2 regions of the Clostridium pabulibutyricum genome follow, and region 2 is predicted to be linked to the other one. Evidence: a T-box and tRNA genes for the amino acid it is inferred to sense, from the RefSeq annotation. Region 2 holds a T-box; the other holds one or more tRNA genes.
The links. A T-box is a leader RNA that pairs with one kind of tRNA and senses whether it is charged. The one in region 2 lies ahead of argS (arginine--tRNA ligase), so its partner is inferred to be a tRNA-Arg.

Region 1: it encodes a tRNA-Arg, which carries the amino acid that the T-box ahead of argS (arginine--tRNA ligase) is inferred to sense. The anticodon was not compared.

What each region holds. Positions count from the first base shown of each region.
Region 1 covers NZ_JBZAYZ010000017.1:27,586-35,693, reverse strand. The annotation lists gene AC4CVH_RS14455 (ABC transporter ATP-binding protein) at 1-472, shown strand, start outside; gene AC4CVH_RS14450 (LuxR C-terminal-related transcriptional regulator) at 683-871, opposite strand; gene AC4CVH_RS14445 (hypothetical protein) at 871-1,053, opposite strand; gene AC4CVH_RS14440 (ATP-binding cassette domain-containing protein) at 1,258-1,614, opposite strand; gene AC4CVH_RS14435 (MDR family MFS transporter) at 1,717-3,198, opposite strand; gene AC4CVH_RS14430 (MarR family winged helix-turn-helix transcriptional regulator) at 3,246-3,695, opposite strand; tRNA gene AC4CVH_RS14425 (tRNA-Ser) at 3,863-3,951, opposite strand; gene AC4CVH_RS14420 (nucleoside deaminase) at 4,004-4,447, opposite strand; tRNA gene AC4CVH_RS14415 (tRNA-Arg) at 4,607-4,683, opposite strand; gene AC4CVH_RS14410 (phasin family protein) at 4,812-5,111, shown strand; gene AC4CVH_RS14405 (ABC1 kinase family protein) at 5,140-6,729, shown strand; gene AC4CVH_RS14400 (TetR/AcrR family transcriptional regulator) at 6,762-7,349, opposite strand; gene AC4CVH_RS14395 (phosphatidylserine decarboxylase) at 7,533-8,108, shown strand, end outside.
Region 2 covers NZ_JBZAYZ010000014.1:766-7,525, forward strand. The annotation lists gene AC4CVH_RS13245 (amino acid permease) at 1-1,305, shown strand, start outside; T-box leader at 1,363-1,592, shown strand; gene argS (arginine--tRNA ligase) at 1,672-3,366, shown strand; gene AC4CVH_RS13255 (ribonuclease H-like domain-containing protein) at 3,390-4,187, shown strand; gene AC4CVH_RS13260 (CBS domain-containing protein) at 4,217-4,597, shown strand; gene feoB (ferrous iron transport protein B) at 4,784-6,562, opposite strand; gene AC4CVH_RS13270 (FeoA family protein) at 6,669-6,760, opposite strand, start outside.

The DNA of each region.
Region 1 (8,108 bases), on a different contig from region 2:
TGTACAGCAAAATGTATTTGTATTCAACAGCACTGTAGGAAATAATATTACCATGTTTAAAGAGTTTGCAAAAAAGGATGTAGAAAGAGTTGGAAAGTTGTCTGGATTGTCTGAACTTATTGCCGATAAGGGAGAAAATTATGCCTGCGGCGAAAACGGAAGTGGCTTGTCCGGAGGAGAGCGTCAGCGTATTTCCATTGCCCGCTGTCTGCTGCGTAGAACACCTGTAATGCTTGTTGACGAGGCTACAGCGGCACTGGATACTAAAACAGCCTTTTCGGTCAGCAACTCCATTCTGGACATATCGGGATTAACCCGCATTATTGTAACACATAGGCTTGAGAAAATCTTGCTTCGCAAATATGATGAGATTCTTGTTCTCAAAAACGGAATAATAGAAGAAAAGGGAACCTTTGATGAGTTGATGGAAAAGAAAAAGTTCTTCTATTCATTATTTACCGTTTCTCAGTAAAACATATCTTCTAACTGCATTTAAAATCATAAATTCCATTATCTATATACCTAAAAAGTCAGGCCGAAACAGATACAAAACTGCATCTGCTTCAGCCTGATAACTATAATTGATTCTTTTCAGCAGAGTATTTTTAATCTTAATAGAAATAAAACAAAAGCAAAACCTATGATACCGTAATGTCGGCTCTTTTTTAAATTTTTTCTTCGTCTACAATAAAGCCTCCAATACAAGTTTTATTGTCAACACCTTTGTCACAGCTTCAGCGGATGAACTGACTTCCAATTTTTCAAATATATGCTGCAAGTGATTGGAAACAGTAGGTTCACTACTATAAAGTTTATTTGCAATTGCTGTTAAATCTTCAACTAAAAAATTGTCTTTAGCAAAAATTATCATCACAATCCACTGTCCAATAATCTCTTATAAAGATCATCAGATATAATCAATGTACCTACACTATTTGCAAATCCAATGGGATTTTGCAGACTAGTATCCATAACCGTAACAGAAACTTTCTCTCCATTCCCAAGTTCTAAAGTATATACAGCACCAATATCGGCCTTGGTCTTATCCGGCAATAAGAAATAACGCTCCCCAAACTGCCAGTGGTGCATATATTTTTACTGGCCTTTCGCTTTTCTTTTCCAAACGAACTAATTCCAGTAAAACAAAAGAAAATCATTAGCACAAATAATACAGAGAATAGATAAATGGAATAAAATTAAAAATTCTTTTTTAGATTTTTCAATGCTATTACTGATAATTTCATGATGCTGACCTCCTTACCGTTTCTCATCTTGATGCACGGCTTCCTTTATGATTTCTCCATAGAAATCGCGGCGACTGCGATTATTCTTTTTCAGTTCAGAAATGATACGACCATCTTTAAAATACAAGATTTTGTCGGTATAGCTTGCAGCATACGGATCATGGGTTACCATCAGGATAATTGTTCCAATGGTATGATTTACCTCGAAAAGTGATGACAACAATTCTGTTGCAGAGCTTGAATCCAATGCTCCGGTTGACTCGTCTGCGAAAATCAGTGGCGAACGTTTTGCCATTGCCCGTGCGGCAGCTACACGCTGGCGTTGTCCACCAGACAGTTCGCTAGGATATTTTTCTAGTTGTGGAGCAATTCACGCAAATATCTTTACATGAAAGAAAAAAACGCCCTTAAAATAAATCTTAAGAGGCATAAAAAATTACCAGCTTTCCTTAGCAGCTGGTAATTTCTCTTCTCAAGCTTCTTTTTTTTCAGAAATATCTTTTCCATTAAAATCGCTTTCTATATCTTTGTTGGAATTACGTTTTACAAAGAAAGAAAGAACAAGTCCTACAATCAGAACGAAAAATGCTACTGTTAAAGATTGTCTTACTCCTGCAGCTAAGCCCATCGTCTGACTTACAGCGTCATTTCTTCCGATATCGTTCAAATAGTTCTTTTGTGTGGCAGTCATAATTGCAACAAAAAGCGACGTCCCAAATGCTCCGCCAATTTGCTGCAGTGTATTTGTAATTGCAGTCCCATGGGGATACAATTCATGCGACAGCTGATTCAAACTATTTGTTTGGGTAGGCGTATTTATCATCCCGACAGCAATTAAAGATATACAGTGTAAAATTATAATCATAGAAATCGAAATTGAAACAGTTATTACATGTGAAAATATGAAAAATACAATTGCAGAAATCAAGAAGCCCGGAAAAATCAAAACCTTTGGCCCGTACTTGTCATAAATACTTCCTGAAATCGGAGCTGCAATTCCATTAACAATTCCACCTGGAAGCATAATTAATCCAGCCGTAAATGCACTTAATCCCATCGCTCCTTCCATAAAAAGAGGAAGTAGCAGCATAATCGCAAAATTAACCATATGCATAATAATAATCAGCAACGTTCCAATCGTAAACATCGGATATCTAAAAACTCCCATGTTAAGCATTGGCTCCTCAAGGCGTAACTGTCTTAAAGAAAACAAAATTAATGAAACAATGCTAACAAGCAGTGGACTCAAAATTAATGCCATATCATTCGACCCAAGATTGCTCGCTCCATAAATCAAACCACCGAAACCTATAGTAGACATCAGAATTGAAATAATATCAAGCCTTGGCTTTGATAATTCAGTTACATTTTCAAGATGAATAATTCCCATAATCATGGCTGCAATACCACAAGGCAAAATGATGAAAAAAAGCCATCTCCAATTTAGATATTGAACAATAACGCCTGAGAGGACGGGACCAACCGCCGGTGCAAAAAACATTACGAGATTAAAGATTCCTAATGCTTTTCCACGTTTATCTTCCGGATTGATTATAATAATTGTATTTACTATATTAGGAATCAACATTCCAGTACCAATCGCTTGAATCAAACGTCCAATTAAAACTATTGAAAAAAATGGTGCAAACCCGCAAACCAATGTTCCAAAAATAAAAATCAGCATGGATACAATATACAACTGCCTTGTCTTTATTGTCTGAATAAAAAATGCCGATATAGGAATGAATACTCCCATAATCAACATATATCCAGTGCTTAGCCACTGAGCTGTGATTGCCGAAACATTGAATTGAACCATAATACTTTTAAGTGCCATATTAAGTACTGTTTCATTCAACATACAGAAAAATCCCGATACTGTTAATACTGCACTAATTGCCCCTATATTATAGGACTTTTTGTTTGTAGCGTAAATAGTCTTCGAACTTGTCATTACTTTATAGCCTCCATTAAAATGCGTTTAAAAATACTAAAAAATTGCTAGATTCTTTGCTCGTCCATTAATTCATCGAGATTATGGTCTATTTTTTTTAAAACCTGTTCATAGATTTCAATGTCCCTCTCTGAAATATTATTTGTAATTTTTTTAAAGTGTGCTTCAATATATGGTGCTACTTCATTTCGTAATTTTTTACCTTCATCTGTGATAAAAAGAGAGGACGCTCGTCTGTCTCCTTGAAACTGCCTTCGTTCTATAAAACCTTTTCTTTCTAAAATATCTAATATTCTTAGAAGTGAAGCTGGATCCTTTCCAGCTTTTATCGATAATGTTTTCTGATTAATGCTCTCCTGCTCTGCCAAAGTTGATAAAACAACCCATTGTTCAAGTGTAAGTTCATACCATTCAAGACTTCTGTTCAAAAATCTTATCATTTTTCTGTTCATCCTGCTTGATTTCAAACCAATTGTTTGATCAAAAGAAACTTCCATGCAACAACCCTCTTCTTTATATAATTGACTGTAATATAATTGATATATCAATTATATTACAGCATATTAATTGTGTCAAATAAGTATGCATACTTCAACATTGATTTCATTTATAAAAAAAGATGCCGCATTAACATAAAAATATGTTAATGCGGCATCCTTTTTTATGGCGGAGACGGTGAGATTCGAACTCACGTGCCCTTGCGGACAACCTGATTTCGAGTCAGGCTCGTTATGACCACTTCGATACGTCTCCAAAACACTCACTAGTTTATTATACAAAAGCATTATAAATAAATCAAATTAATTTACGAATTTAATCTCCTGATTTTGAAAAATTTCTCGAGAATAGAGCTACAATCCTCGTCATAAATCCAGTTTACATGTATAAAAGTGTTCAATCTTCTATTCTGTACAATATTTATAATCGAACCACAAGCACCACATGTAGGATTAAACGTACCTATATAAAGATGCTTTATTCTTGACTGTACTATGGCTCCTGCACACATAGGACATGGCTCTAATGTCACATACATACTGCATCCATCAAGCCTCCAGTTTCCTATAATTCTTGAAGCTTTCCTTATTGCAAGTATTTCCGCATGACAGGTAACATCTTTTGAACTTTCTTTAATATTGTGAGCTTTTGATATTATTTTGTTATCTTTAACTATCACAGCCCCAACAGGAACTTCATCCATGTCAAATGCCAAATATGCTTCATTTACTGCTTCATTAATAAAATCCATGTTTTCACCACATATTATCATAATGTAAACTTTTTATCATAACATTGAAATTCATATTATTTTCATTTAAACTAAAAATATAATTATCATATAAAAAATCCCATAAAATATATTTTACAGGATTAATCACAGACAAATACACTATTACAATTTTAACTATGGTGCACTCGAGAGGAGTCGAACCTCCGGCACGCGGTTTAGGAAACCGCTGCTCTATCCTGCTGAGCTACGAGTGCATAACAAAGACTACCTTAATATTCTATTATAGATTGTCTTTGTTGTCAATTTTTTATGATAATAATTCAATAAAAACATAATATATTTATATACAGTATAAAAAAATAAATCAGGGAGGTTTTGTTTTATGTTAAATGAACTAAAAAACTTATTTCTAGCAGGTGTTGGTTCAGCCGCATGCACCTACGAAAAAGCTTCAAAACTGATTCAGGAAATGGTGGAAAAGGGCAAACTGACTGTAGATGAAGGCAGGCAACTTTCGGAAGAATTAAAGAAAAGCATATCAACAAAAAAAGATCAGATAAAACCACTTACCAAGGAAGACCTTTTTTCAACTTTAAAAGATTTGAACTTCGCTTCAAAAGACGACATATCATCAATAAATGAAAGATTGACAAAAATAGAGGAAAAGCTCAAAGACAACTAACTTATATTTGTTAGTTGTAAAATAAAGAATGAAACAAAAAACATCAAAAAGATTTAAAGAAATTGTGAAGGTACTAAGTAAATATGGTTTTAAATTTATAAGGACACGAGGAAAAAACTCACCTCAAAATCTCAGAATGGCCTTTGAGGAACTCGGACCTACCTTTATAAAAATAGGCCAGATTTTAAGTTCACGACCTGACATACTACCTTCACAATTTATTGATGAACTGTCAAAACTACAAGATAATGTACCTCCCGAAAAATTTGAAGCTATAAACGAAGTCTTTTTCAGTGATTTCAACAAAAATATAGATGACTGCTTCCTTGAATTTGAAAGGCACCCTTTCGCATCCGGATCAATAGCACAAGTTCACAATGCTGTTCTTAAAGATGGAAGAGATGTTATTGTAAAGATTCAAAGACCTAATATAAAACAAAAAATGAACATAGATATAACAATCTTGTACAAAATAATAAACATTGCTAAAAATAAATTTCAAGATTCCATAATAGATCCGGAAGAAGTACTCGATGAATTAAAATACTCAACAAACAGGGAATTTGATTTTAACCTCGAAGCTGAAAACATGATAAAATTCAAAAGGTTGAACAAAAATGTCGCCTTCTGTCATGTGCCCTATATAATTGAAAATTTGTCAAAAAGCAAAACCATAACCATGGAAAAGATAGACGGGTTTAAAATAAACGATATAAAGAAATTAAAAGACAATGGATACGATCTAAAAGATACCGGCGAAAAACTTGCTGAATCTTTTTTCAAACAGGTTTTTACAGATGGTTTCTTTCATGCCGATCCTCATCCCGGGAATTTACTGATACATGATAAAAAAATATGCTTTCTTGATTTCGGCATAATGGGAAATATATCACCATCATTAAAAACTTCATTAAATAAAATAATAATTTCAATAGTATATAAAGATATGGATGAACTTGTCTCAAATATAATGTCCATAGGCATAAAAAATGGGCTTGTAGATAAAAATAGATTGTATGAAGACATAAGCACTCTTATGGATAATTATTTATCTACATCTCTTAAAAACATAAAAATATCTTCAATGATTCTGGATATCTTCAACTGCGCAAAAAACAACAATATAAAATTTCCAAAAGATCTTATTCTCCTAACCAAAAGTTTTATTATAGTGGAGGGTCTTGTAAGTGAAATAGCTCCAGATATTCAAATTTTAGATATAGCAATACCTTTCGTAAAGGGAAGCAGTAAATCTTATATTCTAGACAGCCTAAATCCTGATGACATTCTAATAAATTACTACAACTTTACAAAAGATTCATTTAAAATTCCATCAAAATTAGTATCTTTGATAAATGGAATTTTAAACGGAAGAGCAAAAGTCCAGATAAAAATAAACAAAATAGATGTCTATATAAAACAATTCAATAAAATGACAAACAGACTTTCTCTTTCATTCATATCATGCTCTATATTTATGGGATCCTGTTTAATTTTAAACTCAAATATTAATCCAAGATTATATAACCTCCCAGTAATCGGGCTTATAGGAATAGCAATATCAGTATTATTAACCTTTGTAATACTGATATCCATAATCAAATCAGATAAGCTGTAACCGGATACCTTCTCAAGCGAGTATCCGGTCGCTTACTCGGTAATTCCACAAAGTACACAATTTATAATATTATCTATCATATTTGTGTATTTCTTCTTATCTTTATTAATGTGCTGTTTGTCTTCATTTATCAACTCATAGACTGCAGCTGAACATATGGTCCCAAACAGTGTATATGCCATAGAACAGGTATCTCCATTTTTTATAGTACCCTCTTTTACCGCATTCTCAAGATACTTCTGTATATATACTATGTAATTGTTTACAGCCTCTCTCAATTCAAGTTGTCTGCCCTGCTGTCCCCAAAGTTGACTCATTACTACCTTAAAAAACTCTTTTCTCTCATATACAAGCCCAAGCTGTATCTTGCAAAGTACCTTCAATTTTGACAGGGAATCCTGCTTATTATTAGCTATTTTCTCTATTTCATCTTTTATAATATCCATTCCCTCTATTATTATATACTTAAATATCTCTTCTTTACTTTTAAAATGATAATATAATGTTCCCTTTGCAACTCCTGCATCTGCAGCTATTGCATCCATTGTAGCTCCATCATAGCCATTCTGGGAAAAAATTTTTATTGAAGATTTGAAAATTATAGTTTTAGTATTATTCATAAATACCACTCCAGGTTTCTATTATAAATTAATTGACCAGTCAGTATAATTATACTCATAATATGAAAATATCTCAATAATTATTGCCTATTTTAATACTATACAAAAGTATAAACAAATATTGACCTGAAAAAAGCATGGAACTATAATATGGATATAGTTTATTGAGTCAGGAGTTAAAATATGATTAAATGTTATAATAGAAATCTAAAAAAATACGAAAATGAAAATATTGCAGGATATTCTTATTTGAAATGGACATATTCATCTCCTGTAGGAATGAAGTTGCTTGAACTTATAATAAAGAAAAAAATATTTTCCAAATTATACGGAGAATATTGTAACTCTCGTTTAAGCAAAAAAAAAATACATCCATTTATTAAGAACTTCAAAATAAATATGAATGAATCAGTTAAAAATGAAACTGATTTTAAAAACTTCAATGAATTCTTTACAAGAAAACTTAAACCAAATGCAAGGCCAATTGAAGAAAACCCAAATCATCTGATCTCACCAGGCGATGGACGTATATCAGCACATCAAAATATAGACATGGATAATATTATTCAAGTAAAAGGAATTACATATAAATTAAAAGACCTTGTTTCCGACGAAGTCATCTCTAAAAAATTTGAAAATGGTTCTATAATTACATTGAGGCTTTCACCTGTGGATTATCATAGATTTCATTTTATAGACAGCGGATTTTGCAGCACTCCAAAAACAATAAATGGAAATTATTACTCCGTAAATCCAATT
Region 2 (6,760 bases):
GGACCAGGCGGGGCACTGGTGGCATATGTTTGTATAGGAATAATGGTATATTTTTTAATGACAAGCCTTGGTGAAATGGCTACATTTATGCCTGATTCAGGATCATTTGGAACTTATGCGACAAAATTTGTTGATCCTGCATTTGGATTTGCACTTGGATGGAATTACTGGTATAATTGGTCAATTACGGTAGCTGCAGAGATGGTTGCAGGAGCAGTTATAATGAAGTTTTGGTTTCCTTCCGTGCCTTCTATAGTATGGAGTGTAATATTTCTTACTATAATAGTAGCTTTGAATCTCCTTTCTGCAAAAGCTTATGGTGAATCGGAATTCTGGTTTGCAGGAATAAAAGTTGCTACAGTAATAATATTTTTGATTGTTGGTGTAATAACCATATTCGGAATATTTAATGGAAATCCTATTGGACTCAAAAATTTTACTATTGGTCAGGCACCTTTTGTAGGAGGAGCGAAATCTATATTCCTTGTGTTTTTGATTGCAGGATTTTCTTTTCAGGGAACAGAGCTTGTAGGAGTGGCTGCAGGTGAAAGTGAGGATCCAGGGAAAACTATACCGAAGGCTATAAATACGATATTTTGGAGGATAATAATATTTTATCTTGGTACAATAGTTGTAGTAGGAGCGATTATACCATATACTAGAGCAGGAGTCGAAACGAGTCCATTTACAATGATATTTAAAGAGGCTGGAATAGCAGGAGCTGCATCGATCATGAATGCGGTTATACTTACTTCGGTACTGTCTTGTGGAAATTCGGGTATGTATGCGTCTACTAGAATGTTGTATGCAATGGCAAATGCAGGCAAAGCTCCAAAGATCTTTGGAAAGGTGAATTCAAGAGGAGTTCCTGTAAATGCAGTTATAGTTACCACAATAGTGGCATCTGCATGTTTTTTAACGGGACTTTATGCTGAAAGTTCAGTTTATGTATGGCTTGTAGCTGCATCTGGTTTGTCGGGATTTATAGCATGGCTGGGAATAGCTGCATGCCATTATAGGTTTAGGCGGGCATGTATTGTTCAAAAAAAGGATTTATCAAAGCTTAAATATAGGGCAAAGTGGTTTCCTATAGGTCCAATAATAGCATTTCTTCTTTGTGCAGTTGTAGTTTTAGGTCAGGGAATTACATATTTTGAAAGTACTAAAATAGATTGGGGAGGAGTAATATCTTCCTATATAGGATTGCCCCTGTTTCTTTTGTTGTTTATAATTTACAAGAAAAAAATGTCGACCAAGATTATAAATCTGGAAGATGTAGATTTAAGCCATTTTGACGAAATTTAGATGGAAATTGTGCTGGTGTTGACAATATTGACATCTTAGTAATATAATTAATTGAAAATTATTCTTATGATTGGGAAAGTATTTTTTAACTGTATTTTAAGCGAGCAGGAATTTGGTGGAAGCCTGTATCTACGTTGAGAATGAAAAGAGCCCGGGAGGAACTTATTAAAAGTGTCGGGTGTCGGCAAAAAATAAGTCGAAGAAAGCCGCGTTAAGGCTTAGAGAGGGCAGCATAGTGATAAATACTGCCAACTAGAGTGGTACCGCGATAAAGACACGTCTCTTCTGCAAGGTGAGAGATATGTCTTTTTTTATTTATTAGGTACTTTTAAATGTACAATTCAAGTAAAAGGAGATTTTTGCTTTATGGTAGATTATAAAAAGATAATAGCTCAGGGAATAAAGGAAAGCACTGGAATGGAAATTGATGAGGTATTGAGAATAATTGAAATACCACCTAAGTCAGAAATGGGGGATTTTGCATTCCCGTGTTTCTGTCTTGCAAAAGTTTTAAAAAGAGCACCAAATATTATTGCAGAAGATTTAAAAAATAAAATTGATGCAAAAAATTTCTCACGTATTGAAAATATGGGACCTTACCTTAATTTTTTTGTGGATAGAGAAATATTTTCAAGAGATGTAATAGATGAGGTGTTAAATAAAGGTGATAACTATGGAAAATCGCTTTCAGGAGAAGGAAAGAACATAGTTGTGGAATTTTCATCGCCCAATATTGCAAAGCCGTTTCATGTTGGTCATCTTTTCAGTACAGCTATAGGAAATTCATTATACAAGATAATGAGCTTTCAAGGATATAATTGCACAAGGATAAATCATTTGGGTGACTGGGGTACTCAGTTTGGAAAGCTCATATGTGCTTATAAGAAATGGTGTAATGAGGATGAACTAAAAAGAGATCCAATAAAGGAACTGCTTAGAATATACGTAAAATTTCATGATGAAGCGGAAAAAGATCCTTCATTGGAGAATGAAGGAAGAATGTATTTCAAGAAACTTGAAGATGGGGAAAAGGAAGAAGTACAACTATGGAAAAAATTTAAAGATTTAAGCCTGGAAAAATTTAGCGAGATATATAAAATACTTGGTGTTGAATTTGATTCCTACGCAGGCGAGAGCTTTTACACTGATAAAATGGATGATGTAATAACTGAAATTGAAGATAAGGGACTTTTAAAAACAAGCAATGGCGCAAAGGTTGTAATGCTTGATAAATTTAATATGCCGCCTTGTATAATAAAGAAGTCGGATGGAGCTACAATATATGCTACACGTGATCTTGCAGCAGCTATATACAGAAAAAAAACTTATGACTTTGATAAATGTATATATGTTGTTGGTATGGATCAATCGCTGCATTTCAGACAGGTTTTTACAACATTGAAGCTTATGGGAAATAAATGGGCGGATTCTTGTGTGCATGTTGGGTTCGGACTTGTAAAATTTGCAAACAAGAAGTTATCTACAAGGCATGGAGATGTAATATTTCTTGAAGACCTCTTAAAAAGATCAGTTGATGCAACTTATAAAATAATTGAAAATAAAAATCCAAACCTTGAAAACAAAGAGGAAGTTGCTAAAAAAATAGGAATAGGAGCTGTAATATTTACCTACCTCAAGAACAACAGAGAAAGAGACATAGTTTTTGACTGGGATGAAATGTTGAGTTTTGAAGGTGAGACAGGGCCATATGTTCAGTATAGTTATGCAAGAGGAAAAAGTATACTTAGAAAAGCAGGAAATTTAAAAACAGATATAAAACCTGGAAGTGCGAGTTCCAAAGAGGAATTTGAACTTGTAAAGATACTTTCCCAATTTGAAATGCATATAGAGGGTGCTTCAAAGAAGTTCGAGCCTTTTATGATAACAAGATATGTTATAGATGTTGCAAAAATGTTTAATAAATTTTATAATTCATGTAACATATTAAATACCGAGGATGAAGCAGTTAAAAAATTCAGACTTCAACTTGTAGAAGCTGTATGTCAGGTAATAAAAAATGCACTTTATCTTCTTGGAATAGATGTTGTCGAGAAAATGTAAAATTATATCACTGGGGGGTATCTATGGTTATTAAAAAGTACGAAGAAGAGTTTAAAATATCAAAAGATGCATTCTGCAAATATGACATGGGTGATATAGTTTACTTCGATATAGAAACAACAGGTTTTGATAGGAATAAAGATGTCATAATACTGATATCAGCAGGCAGATTTATTGATTGTAACAGATTTTCTATAACTCAATATTTTGCAGAATCACTTGAGGATGAAAGTGAAGTACTCTATAATTTTGGACGAGATATTTCAAAATGCGGGAAATGGTGTTCATATAATGGAATTGCTTTTGATGAACCTTTTATATGTGAAAGAATGCTTAGGTCAAGTATAGGTTTTGAACCTCCTGAGTATCATGAGGATTTATACCGCCATATAAGACCATACTATAAACATCTTGGAATGAAAAGGTGCAACTTAAAGACAGTGGAAAAATATATAGGTATAGAAAGAAAAGATAAAATAGATGGTGGAATGAGTGTGGATCTCTATAATGAATATTTGGAGAATGGAAGTCCCGAACTTGAAAATACAATATTACTCCATAACTATGAAGACGTACTTAATCTTCCAAAGATTCATGAGTTCTTGTATAAAATTGAAAATGACGATTCTATTGTGAGAGATTATTCTATTACACAGAAGCAGCTTAAATTTTTGACAAGCCTTGTAAAGAGAAATAATATAGAATTAAATATACGCATTGACAAAATTTCGAAGAAATCTGCTTCGCGGGTTATAGACTATATTCTAAAAGGTGGTAGAGATTCTTCGAAAATAAATGAAATGGTAAGTAAAAGTTATTAAAATTTATTTATTTTTGGGGAGGGATTAATTTGATTAAAGAAATAATGCGTTCCGACATATTTAAGCTAAAGACAAATGATACTTTGAAGAAGGCTATGGATATAATGCATGAACACAAGATAAATGGAGCTGCAGTTGTTGATTTTTCCGGAAAACTTGCAGGAATGATAGTTAAGGCGGACATATACAGGTTCCTTGTAGAGGAAGGCCATTATGATACGTGTCCGGTAGAATGGGTTATGACTAAAAAGGTTGTAACTGTAAAGAGCAGTGAAAGTATAATAGAGGCTTCAGTCAGGATAAGAAAGAATAATATAATATCAATGCCTGTGATAGATGATGACGGAATTGTACAGGGAATGGTATCAATTGAAGATATACTTGACTATTTTATAAAAAAAGAAGGATAAAAAATAAACTCCACCGTATGGTGGGGTTTATTTTTTATCCTTCTTTTTTTTTATTGCTGTGGCATTTGTATTGTTTATTGCAGTTTGTGCAGCAACAGTCATTGCCTTTAAGCTTTTTTCTGACAGTACAAAAGAGTATATATGACGCAAGTAAAACAATAATTAAAGTTATAATGATTTCTACAATCATTGAATTCCTCCATAAAATATTGCAGAGCCGGCCTTGAATACTATAAAAGATACTATCCAGGCAAGCAGGAACTGATATATAACTGAAAATACAGCCATTTTGTTTCCATATTCTTTTCTCATTGTAGATGTTGCGGATATACAGGGAGTATATAACAGAACAAATACAAGAAAAGAATAAGCAGAAACAGCGCTGAAGTAGTGGGGTAAAATTGATCCAAGATTGCTTCCATATATGATACCCATAGTACCGATTACTATTTCTTTTGCCATAAGTCCAGCTATAAGAGATACTGAATTCTGCCATGAGCCGTATCCCATGGGAGAAAATATTGGACTTATAAATTTGCCTATATAAGATAGTATGCTTTGATTCATAGGTACCATACCACTAAAATTGAAGTTTGACAAAAACCATATTAAAACTGACATAGAGAATATTATAGTACCTGCTTTTCTCAAAAAACCTTTGGCTTTCTCCCATGTGTGTGTGATTAGATTTTTTAAATTAGGGACATTGTACTTGGGAAGTTCTATTAAAAAAGGTTCTTCATCCTTCTTGAATATTGTATTTTTAAATAAAAGGCCTATTACAAATGCCAGGATTATTCCAAGTATATATAATGAAAAAACCACCTCGGTTTCCTTGCCTTTGAAAAAAGCGGATGCAAACAGTGCATATATTGGCAAACGTGCATTACAGGACATGAGCGGTATCAAAAGGGCTGTTAATTTTCTATCCTTTTCGCTTTCAAGAGTTCTTGAAGACATTATTCCCGGGACTGAACATCCAAAGCCTACAATAAGCGGTATAAAGGCTTTTCCGGAGAGTCCCATTTTTCTCATAAGTTTGTCCATTATAAGAGCGCCTCTTGCCATATAGCCGCTGTCTTCAAGAAATGATATTCCTAGAAAAAGACAGAAGATTATAGGAAAAAAAACAAGGATTGATCCTACACCTGAAATTATACCATCTACTAGAAGGGAGGTGAACCATGGGCTTGCAGATGAAAGAAGTTCTTTGAGGTACGGAGTTATGGAATTTGACAAATAGTTGCTGAATATATCTGCAACAGGCTGTCCTACCCAGTTGAAAGTAAACTTGAATATTAAAAATAATGCAAATAAAAATACAGGATAGGCTGCAAATTTGTTCAAAACTATTTTATCTATTTTTTCAGTATATGATATAGAAATGTTTTTGGTTTCGACTACGCATTTGGCAAGTATATTATTTATGAAGGAATAAGCCTCCTTTTCGTCTTCAAAATTAAAACTGTTTTTATCAGGGGGGATATGTAAAAATTGACTGCTTTCCAGTATCTCAATAAGGTTGTCCACGCCTTTGCCTTTTGCAGCGACTATTGGAATAGCTATAACACCAAGTTCTTTTTCTATCTTTTCAAAATTTATTTGTATACCGTTTTGAGATGCTATGTCCATCATATTAAAAACAAGTATTATAGGTTTATTAAAATGTTTTAACTGGGTTGTAAGGTATAAATTCCTGTTGAGGTTTGAGGCATCAACTATATTTATTATTACATCGGCATTATTGTTTTGAAGAAAATCCCTTGAGACTTTTTCTTCATTTGAATATGTGTCCATGGCATATATTCCAGGGAGATCCACAATTTTCATCTGGTTAAAATATCCTTCTTTTTTTTCAACTGTTACTCCAGGCCAATTACCAACATATTGGTCAGATCCAGTTAGGTTGTTGAAAAGAGATGTTTTTCCTACATTAGGATTGCCTAGTAAAGCTGCTGTAATCATTTAGTTCCTCCAAACATTTACTTTGATTTAATTGCATTAAAAAATACCATACTTATAGCATAATTATGGCAAAATAAAATATAAGAATTTATTTGTTCACTTGGAACTAGCATTGAACAAGAATATTTTTTGCATCGTTTTTCCGTATGGCCAAACTAAATCCTCTTAAGTCTATGATAAGTGGATCTCCAAGGGGGG